DNA from 2 places in the Pseudarthrobacter sp. NPDC058119 genome. Region 1 is predicted to be linked to the other one. Evidence: riboswitches for the same ligand, from Rfam matches in the RefSeq annotation. Region 1 holds a riboswitch; the other holds the start of a gene.

Region 1 (4,411 bases):
CGAAGGCTGCTTCCTTGCCCGAACGGCCGCCGGTCGGGGCCAGTTCGAACGTCAGGACCGTTCCGCCGGCACTCATCTGCTTCGCGGCCAGCCCGTACTGCGGGTGCGACTTCAGGAGCGGATACTTCACCCAGCCCACCGCCGGCTGTTCCTCCAGCCATTCGGCCAGCCGCAGCGCGGTGGCGGACGAGTGGTTGACGCGCAGGCCCATGGTTTCCAGGCCCTTGGTCAGGACCCAGGCGTTGAATGCGGACAGTGCAGGGCCCGTATGGCGCATCAGCTGCTTGACGGGTCCGTCGATGAACTCCTTGGTGCCGAGGATGGCGCCGCCCATCACCCGGCCCTGCCCGTCGATGTGCTTGGTACCCGAGTAGACGATCACGTCGGCGCCGAGGTCCCCGCAGCGTTGCAGCAGGGGAGTGGCAAAGACGTTGTCAGCCACCACGGTGGCACCGGCCGCATGCGCCAGCTCACTGACGGCGGCGATGTCGACGATTTCCTGCATCGGGTTGGACGGGGACTCGAAGAAGACGGCGGTGGTGGGCTTGGACAGGGCTTCGCGCCACTGGTCAAGGTCCGGACCGTCCACGAAGACCGTTTCCACGCCCCACCGTGGCAGGATCTCGTTCAGGATCACAAAGCAAGAACCGAACAGCGAACGGGCAGCCACCACGCGGTCGCCCGCAGCCAGCAGGGCGCCCAGCGCGGTGAACACGGCAGACATGCCCGACGCCGTCGCGAAGCAGGCTTCGGTGCCTTCCAGCAGTCGAAGCCGTTCCTGGAAGGTGGCCACGGACGGGTTGCCGTAGCGGGAGTAGACAAAGCGCTCGTCCTCGCCGGTGAAGGCGCGTTCGGCTGCCGCAGCGGATTCGTAGACGAACCCGGAGTTCAGGAAGATGGCCTCGGACGTTTCCTGGAAGTTGGAGCGGTCCAGGCCTCCGCGGACTGCCTGCGTATCGGGGTTCCAGCCGGGGGCGTCTGGGTTGAAGGTCACTTAGTTCTTTCCGAGGTTGGTGGGGAAGCCGCGGTTCTTCCAGCCGTTGACGGTGCGTTCGCCGTAGCGGTCCGGCTCGCCTTCGAAGCCCTCCAGCACGCTGTACGCGGTGAAGCCGGCCTGGGTGGCGGCAGTCGCGGCCGCGATGGACCGCTGCCCGGAGCGGCACAGGAAGAGCAGTTCCGCCTGGGAATCCTCCGGCGCCTGCGCCTGGAGGTCCTTGACGAAGTCGGGATTGGGGATGCCGCCGGGGAAGGTCCACTGGATGAACAGGGGATCGTTGTCAGTGGCCTTGGTGTCCGGGATGCCGATGTGGGCCCATTCGCCCTCGGTGCGGACGTCAACCAGGATGGCGCCCTGCTCCAGCTTGGCCCATGCTTCCTGCGGCGTCAGGTCTCCTGCGTAGCTCATGCGTGGCCCTCGCCGTCGAAATCGCCCTCCAGGCCGGCGTCGAGCTGGTCCACTGCGGTGGCGACGGCGGCATCGGCCGTGGCGATCGCGGACGGCAGGACGATTGCCTGCGCCACGATGACGCTGGTGCCGTTGAAAGTAGCTGCCGGGCTGCCGTGCAGTACGTAGCCGTCGGCGAGTGCGGCGGAGATCCGCTCGCAGAATTCACGAGTGTCCGCGCCGGTAATCAGGCGGTAGGACAGTTTTTCGTCAGGGGCGGGCGCGTCGGACACGACGGATCTCCTTCTTTCACGCTTGCAGCTCGAATCGGTCGATATGCCGAGTATTCACCTGAGGCACCCCGCCGCGAAAGGGAGGGTTGCCGACCGGCAAGTCAGGGCTTGGCGCCGGTACTCATTACTCCCCAAAAACGTAACACTTGCCGCGCCAAGCCGCATTGCCGCCGTCGTCATGTTCCGTCATTGAGCTGCCCGCCACGCGGGGCAGGGGCGGCTGTGGACCGATAAAGTTCTACCGGGGGCGCCGCCCCGTATCCAGAGCAATGAGTACCGGGGGTCCTTGTCAGCATGCGGGCACACGTATCGCACCACCATGCCGCCAGCCGGTGGAACCGTCCGCGTTCCGCCGCGTCCTTCCTGGCCGCCGTTTTGATCGCCTTGCTGGCAGTGGTGGCCCCGGCGGCCCCGGCACAGGCGGCTGCACCCACTCCGGACAAGGGCAAACCCTGGCTGGGGGCGGTCCTGGAGTGGGGGGAGGATACCGCCGCGGGCTTCAGTGACCGGCTGGGTGCAAGCCCTGCGCTCTTCGGCCACGACATCACCATTCCGTACCGGGAATCAGAGCGGAACGACATCGAGGGCTTCCTGCAGCAGACGGCAGCCAAGGGTGCCCACGCCATGCTCACGGTCAAGCCGTCGGTGCCGCTGGATCAGCTCGGCACCGCGGAGGCGGAAGCGTTTACAGCGCTGGTGCGAGGCCTGACGTCGGGATTCAAGGGCCAACTGCTCGTCCGGTTCGCCCCCGACATGAATGCCAGCTGGGTGGCCTGGGGCCAGCAGCCGGCCGTGTACCGGCAGGCGTTCCAGGCGGTGTCGGCAGCGTTCAAGAAGGGCGACGGCGGCCGGGCCACCATGGTGTGGGCGCCGTACCTGGGGAAGGACTATCCCTTCGAACGCAACCGGAATGCGCCGCAGCCCGGAAGCGAGGGGTTTTCCCTGCTGGACACGAATGGCGACGGTACCTGGAACGGAAGCGACAGCGCCTATGCCCCGTACTACCCGGGTGACGATGCCGTGGACTGGGTGGGGCTGGCGGCCTACCACGACGACACTGCCGGCGCGGCCGCCGTCAACTCCCTCCCGCACTCCGGTGAACTCGAAGACATGCTGACGGCCTCAGGCAGCGAAAACTTCTACGGCACCTACGCCGAAGGCCGCAAGAAGCCCTTCCTGCTCCAGACCTCGGCGTTCTACAGCCCGGCGTCCGGCGGGGCGCCCGAGGCCGGGATCAAAACCGGGTGGTGGGACCAGGTGGTGGCCACCGCCACGTCGCCCGCGTTCGCCGGAACAGCCGCCGTGGTGTGGGACGAACGCACCAGCACCCGGGACACCGGCGTTGCGAGCATCAGCTGGCTGCTTACCGGCAACCCGGACATCGCCAAGGCCGCCCTGGACCGGTTGAAGGCCTCGCCTATGGTCGCCGGACCTGTCACCGAGGTGGCGGCCTCAGGCACCTATGAGCGCAGCAATACGCTCTCCGGTGCCGCCGCCTGGACTGTGGCTGCTGCCATGGTCATCCTCCTGGTGGCCCTGTGGCAGGTGCCGCGCCGGATCAACGCCGCCACGTCCTGGAGTTACCAGGACCCTTCCGCCAGGGATTCGCGGGTGGACCTGCTGCGGGGAATGGCCATTGTCTTCGTGGTGGTCAACCACCTGGGCATGGCCTCGCTGTTCCAGCTGCTCACCCAGGAGGCGGTGGGCTTCGTGTCAGGCGCCGAGTTGTTTGTCCTGTTCTCCGGCCTGGTGGTGGGCATGGTGTACGGGCCCAAGGCCAAGGAGGATTTCGGCAGGGTGGTGGACCTGACATCCCGCCGGGCCGGGAAGCTTTATGTCACTGCCCTGGCCGTGCTGATCGGCGTCTTCCTGTTGTCGCTGCTGCCTTTCTTCCACACCGAGGCCCTGACCACGTTCGTGGACCAGGGAACCGGCGGCGCCGGACACAGCGGCGCCGGCCGGACCTACGACCTCTATGCGGGCATGTCATCGCTGTTCCAGTTCCCCGTGCCGCCCCAGGTACTCCCGGCCATCCTGCTGCTGCAGTTCGGGCCCTGGCAGTTCAACGTCATGGGCCTGTACGTGGTGCTCCTGCTGGTCAGTCCCCTGATCCTTGCGGCACTAAACCGCGGCAAGGCCATCTGGGTGTTGCTGGCGTCCTTCGCCGTGTATGCGGTAGGCGCGGTGACCAGGTTCAGGCTGCTGCCGTCCCAGTTCGAGGACTCATTCCCGCTGCTGGTATGGCAGGTGCTCTTCGTACTGGGCCTGGTTGTCGGCTACCACCGCCGCGGTATCGTGGCCTGGCTGGCGGCGCACACCTGGGTGGTGGCAGCCTGCACCGCCGCGGCATTCGTCCTGGCCTTCCTGTCCTGGGGCAACCCGTACTTGGCCAACAACTACGACGTCCGCCTGGCGCTCATGCCGGACGCCGCCTACCGGACCATGTATGACGCGCTGTTTGGCCGGACCTACCTGGCGCCCGGCCGCCTGCTCAACGTCCTGGTCCTGGTGGTGGCCGCCTATGCCTTCCTCAGTGCCTACTGGAAACCGGTGCAGCGGGCCCTTGGCTGGTTCCTGATCCCGCTGGGCCGCGCCACGCTCTACGTGTTCATCATGCATGTGGTGCTGATCGCCGTCGTGGCCAACATCCCTGCGCTTCAGCAGCAGAGCATCTTCCTCAACACAGCCGCCTACGCCGTGGTGCTGGGCCTGCTGTGGGTGATGGTCCGGACCA
Region 2 (4,411 bases), on a different contig from region 1:
AGTGTACGAAATACTCCCCGGTCCAGGCCAAGAGTGTGACTGGTTGTGACTTCCCGGCTTGCTGCCCGCCCCGCCTTACCGCCCGAGTGGAGGCCCGGCGTCGTACTTTGCCCGTCTAGGCGCTCTTCGCAGCCCTGAAGCCTGCTTCCAGGTCGGCGAGGATGTCGTCGATGTGTTCCAGCCCCACGGAAAGCCTGACGAGTCCCGGGTGCACCCCGGCCACAGCCTGCTGCTCCGGGGAGAGCTGGCTGTGGGTGGTCGACGCCGGGTGGATGACCAGGGAGCGCACGTCGCCGATGTTGGCCACATGGGAGTGCAGCTCCAGGGCGTCGACGAAGCGTTTGCCCGCCTCCGCTCCGCCGGCCAGGTTGAAGGCGACGACGGCGCCCGTCCCCTTGGGCCCGTACTTGCGGCCACGCTCGTACCAGGGGCTGGACGGCAGCCCGGCATAGGCGACCGATTCGACGTCGTCCCTTGCCTCAAGCCAGCGCGCCACTTCCGTGGCGTTGGCAACGTGGCGCTCCACCCGCAGGCTCAAAGTCTCCAGGCCCTGGGAAATCAGGAAGGCGTTGAAGGGCGAGACCGCCGAGCCCAGGTCGCGCAGGAGCTGGACCCGCGCCTTGAGGATGTAGGAGAGGTTGGCCCCCAGCGCTCCATCGGCTCCCAGATCGCGGGCGTAGACCAGCCCGTTGTAGGTGGGATCCGGGGTGTTGAAGCCTGGGAACCGTTCCGGGTCCTTGCTGAAATCGAACTTGCCGGAATCGACGATCACGCCGGCGATGGCTGTGCCGTGGCCGCCCAGGTACTTGGTGGCGGAATGGATCACGATGTCCGCGCCCCACTCCAGCGGGCGGATGAGGTACGGGGTGGAGAGGGTGTTGTCCACGATGAGGGGCACGCCGGCCTGGTGGGCGACTTCGGAGATGCCCTCGATGTCCAGGACGTCCTGGCGGGGGTTGGAGACCACTTCACCGAAGAAGAGCTTGGTGTTGGGCTGGACTGCGTTGCGCCACTGGTCCAAGTTGTCGGGGTCCTCCACGAACGTTACGGAGATGCCGAACTTTTTCAGGGTGTGGGCGAACAGGTTATAGGTTCCGCCGTAGAGGCTGGGGCTGGCCACGATGTGGTCGCCGGCCTCCGCGATGTTCAGGACCGCGAACGTTTCAGCGGCCTGGCCGGAACTCAGCAGCAGCGCTGCCAAACCACCTTCGAGGCTGGCGATCCGCTGTTCCACTGCGTCCTGCGTCGGGTTGCCGATGCGGGTGTAGATGGGCGCGAGTTCGGACAGTGCGAAGCGGTTTGCCGCGCTCTCGGCTGTTGGGAACACGAAGGACGTGGTCTGGTAGATGGGCAGGGCACGGGCTCCCGCGGCACTGTCCACTTCCTGGCCAGCGTGGATCTGGCGGGTTTCGAAGGACCAACCGTTGGACATCCAAATCTCCTTTGACATGGGCCCGGCATGCTCACCGGCAGTGCGGGCCGCGCTTGCTGCCGGCTCTTGCCGGACAGCCAGGTCTTCACCCGGGGCACCCCACCGCGGATGGAGGGTTGCCGGCCAGCGAGCCGGGGCTTGGCGCTGGCACTCATGACCTGCGCCAAGTCTAGGAACAGCGTTGTTGTCGTGAACAGGATTGTGACGAACATGGTCTTTTCGGCGGCCTCCCCATGGCCATTGAGTGCGCGCAAATCCAGTAAGGGTACCCTTAGCTGAGAGCCGCATCACAAAGTGCCAAGATGTTGCCATGCGCATGGATCACGTCTCTTACGCCTGTGAACACGACGGCCTCGCGGCCACCACCGAACGAATTGCAACTGCCCTCGGCGTTGAGGCAGTGAAGGGTGGCGTACACCCCCGCTTCGGAACCCGGAATATGATCATCCCCCTGGCCGGCCACAAGTACTTGGAAGTTGTCGAGGTCCTGGACCACCCGGCGTCGGACAAGGCACCCTTCGGGCAGGCTGTCCGCGCCCGCTCCGCTGCCGGTGGCGGCTGGATGGGCTGGTGCGTCGAAGTGGACGACCTCGCCCCCTTCGAGGAACGCCTGGGCCGCGCCGCCGTGAACGGCAATCGCAAGTTCCCGGACGGCCGCGAGCTGGTCTGGAAGCAGATCGGGATCCTGGGCCTCATCGCCGATCCCCAGGTGCCGTACATGCTCAAGTGGGAGGGCGACCCCTCCCTCCACCCGTCCCACGCTTACGAGAGCAACCTCAAGATGAGCTGCCTGACCATCGCCGGTTCCGCCTCGCGCGTCACCGAGTGGCTGGGTGAGCCCGTGGAGAAGCCGCTCGAGGACGTTGCCGTGGAGTGGGTCGCCCCGCACGGTACCCCGGGCATCCTCTCGGTCACCTTTGAGACCGCCAACGGAGCCGTCACCATCTGACCCTCACCCCTTTCCTCCCTGGACCACTTCGGGGAGGTTCCCGGGTTGCGCCCGGGCAAACTTCGGCCGCCATTGGGTGGTGACAACGGCGTCACCACCCAATGGCGGCCGAATCCATTTAAGTGGCTTCCCCCTGCGCGCGGTGATGAGGCGCCGGCGCCGCGAGCACTTTGAATGTCAGTGGGTCGTTGGATGATGTGGGTATGGGAATCGGCGGTGGTGTTGGGGTGGTTTTGGAGGGTGTTCGTGCCTCTGTTGCTGCCCTGGATGCGCTCACTTTTGAGGACCAGAACCTGGACGATGCTGCGTTGACCGCCGTTGGTTCCGGTGTTGATGTGTTGCAGCGGCGGTATGAGATCCGGCTGGAACGGTTGGAGGTTGCAGCCCGGCTGGAGGCACAGCTGGCTGCGGTGAAAGCACGGGATGCTGCCGAGGCCGTTGGGTTCCAGGAGGCGATGACGCCGCCGGATGCCTCCGTTACGGACTGCACTTATGTGCGGATGTCGGTGGTGGAGGAGATCGCCGGGGTCCTGACCATCAACTCCGCGGCTGCGGGGGCGTTGGTGGAGCAGTCACGGCGGGTCTGTTCCCTCCCGCTGGCCTTCGGGGCCCTGGCCGCCGGGGCGATGTCCTGGCAGCACGCCCGCATCATCGCGGACGAAACCGAAGGCCTCGATGGGAGTGGTGCAGCCGCGTTGGTGGCGCACTTCTTCGACCCCGACACACCAAACCCCGCCCGGGGCGCCGCCCCGGGGGACCTCGTTCCGTCCAGGTTCCGGGCCAAGGTCCGCAGCTGGCGGGAACGCCACCACCCCGAATCAATCCAGAAACGCCACGCCAAAGGGGCCGCTGACCGTCGGATGGAATACACCCCCGACACGGACGGCATGGCCTGGCTCTCCCTCTACCTCCCCGGCGATACCGCGTGCGCGATCTGGAACCGCACCACCGCCACCGCCCGCGGCCTCCAAGGCCCCAACGAAGAACGCACCCTCACCCAACTCCGCCCAGACATCGCCGCCTCCCTGCTCCTCGGCGCCGGGCAGGTGCCGGGTGAGGGTTCCACCGGCACCGCCCCGGGCACCCAGGGTGTCACAGGGATCGGGAAGGTCCCTGCCCCGCGGGCCGATGTCCTGGTCACCGTGCCGGTGTTCGCCCTCCTCGGCCTCACCGACGAACCAGCCATGCTGGATGGTTTCGGACCAATCCCGGCGTCCATGGCACGGAAACTCGTCGCCGGCGGCGCCGACTCGTTCTACCGGGTCCTGGTCGACCCAAGGGACGGGACACCCCTGGAAATCGGCCGGAAAAACTACCGGCTCACCGGCCCCATCAAACACTGGATCAGGATGCGCGACACCAAATGCACCTTCCCCGGCTGCACCAACAAAACCCCCGACAACGACACCGACCACCTCCAAGCCTGGGAACACGGCGGCACCACTGATGTCAGCAACCTCGCCCAGCTCTGCCCCAAACACCATCGACTCAAACACCACAGCCAATGGACACCCGGCCCGGCCAACAAGAATGAACCACCCGGCTGGACCTCACCCACCGGCAGGCACTACAAACCAGAACAACAAGACGCAGAACCAACCCACTGGCCACCCGGCATCCTGCCGGCGCACGCTGTTCGAGGTGCCGTTGTGGCGGGGGTTGAATTGGAAGCCTCCGCGCCAGCGGAGGACGCGCTGTGGCGGCAGCTTCTCGCCTCGATGCCACTGTGGCCTGATCCTCCCGTCGAAGAACCGCCAGGCGAGGACGAACCGGACCCCGGCGACCTTTGCCCCACAGATCCCCTCTGGGATGAATTTCATGGACGGTTCTACAATCTGCCCGCTGACCCGCAGGCGGACTGGCAGCTGCTGCTACACCTGAGGTGAGGCCAGAAAAGTAGCGCGCAGCCCGAGTCCGGAGCTAGGGGCCGCCCAGCAGGCCGCAGGCAACATATCTTTTGGCAGTCCTCACAACGATGAATACCCGGGCCTGATCGGAGGAGGGAGCGGCGAGGATTTCGGTTCCACCGG

The links. Region 1 has a riboswitch for S-adenosylmethionine ahead of ACFVTD_RS09455 (DUF1737 domain-containing protein). Riboswitches for the same ligand answer to the same signal wherever they lie in the genome.
Region 2: linked by a shared signal. The riboswitch ahead of ACFVTD_RS07010 (bifunctional o-acetylhomoserine/o-acetylserine sulfhydrylase) and the one ahead of ACFVTD_RS09455 (DUF1737 domain-containing protein) in region 1 are both predicted to bind S-adenosylmethionine.

The regions. Positions count from the first base shown of each region.
Region 1 is NZ_JBHVTN010000003.1:330,813-335,223, reverse strand. Features, by position in the region: gene ACFVTD_RS09465 (O-succinylhomoserine sulfhydrylase) at 1-994, opposite strand, end outside; gene ACFVTD_RS09460 (rhodanese-like domain-containing protein) at 995-1,405, opposite strand; gene ACFVTD_RS09455 (DUF1737 domain-containing protein) at 1,402-1,677, opposite strand; SAM riboswitch class IV at 1,691-1,806, opposite strand; gene opgC (OpgC domain-containing protein) at 1,972-4,411, shown strand, end outside.
Region 2 is NZ_JBHVTN010000002.1:453,568-457,978, reverse strand. Features, by position in the region: gene ACFVTD_RS07010 (bifunctional o-acetylhomoserine/o-acetylserine sulfhydrylase) at 116-1,432, opposite strand; SAM riboswitch class IV at 1,477-1,591, opposite strand; gene ACFVTD_RS07005 (VOC family protein) at 1,743-2,381, shown strand; gene ACFVTD_RS07000 (HNH endonuclease) at 2,585-4,267, shown strand.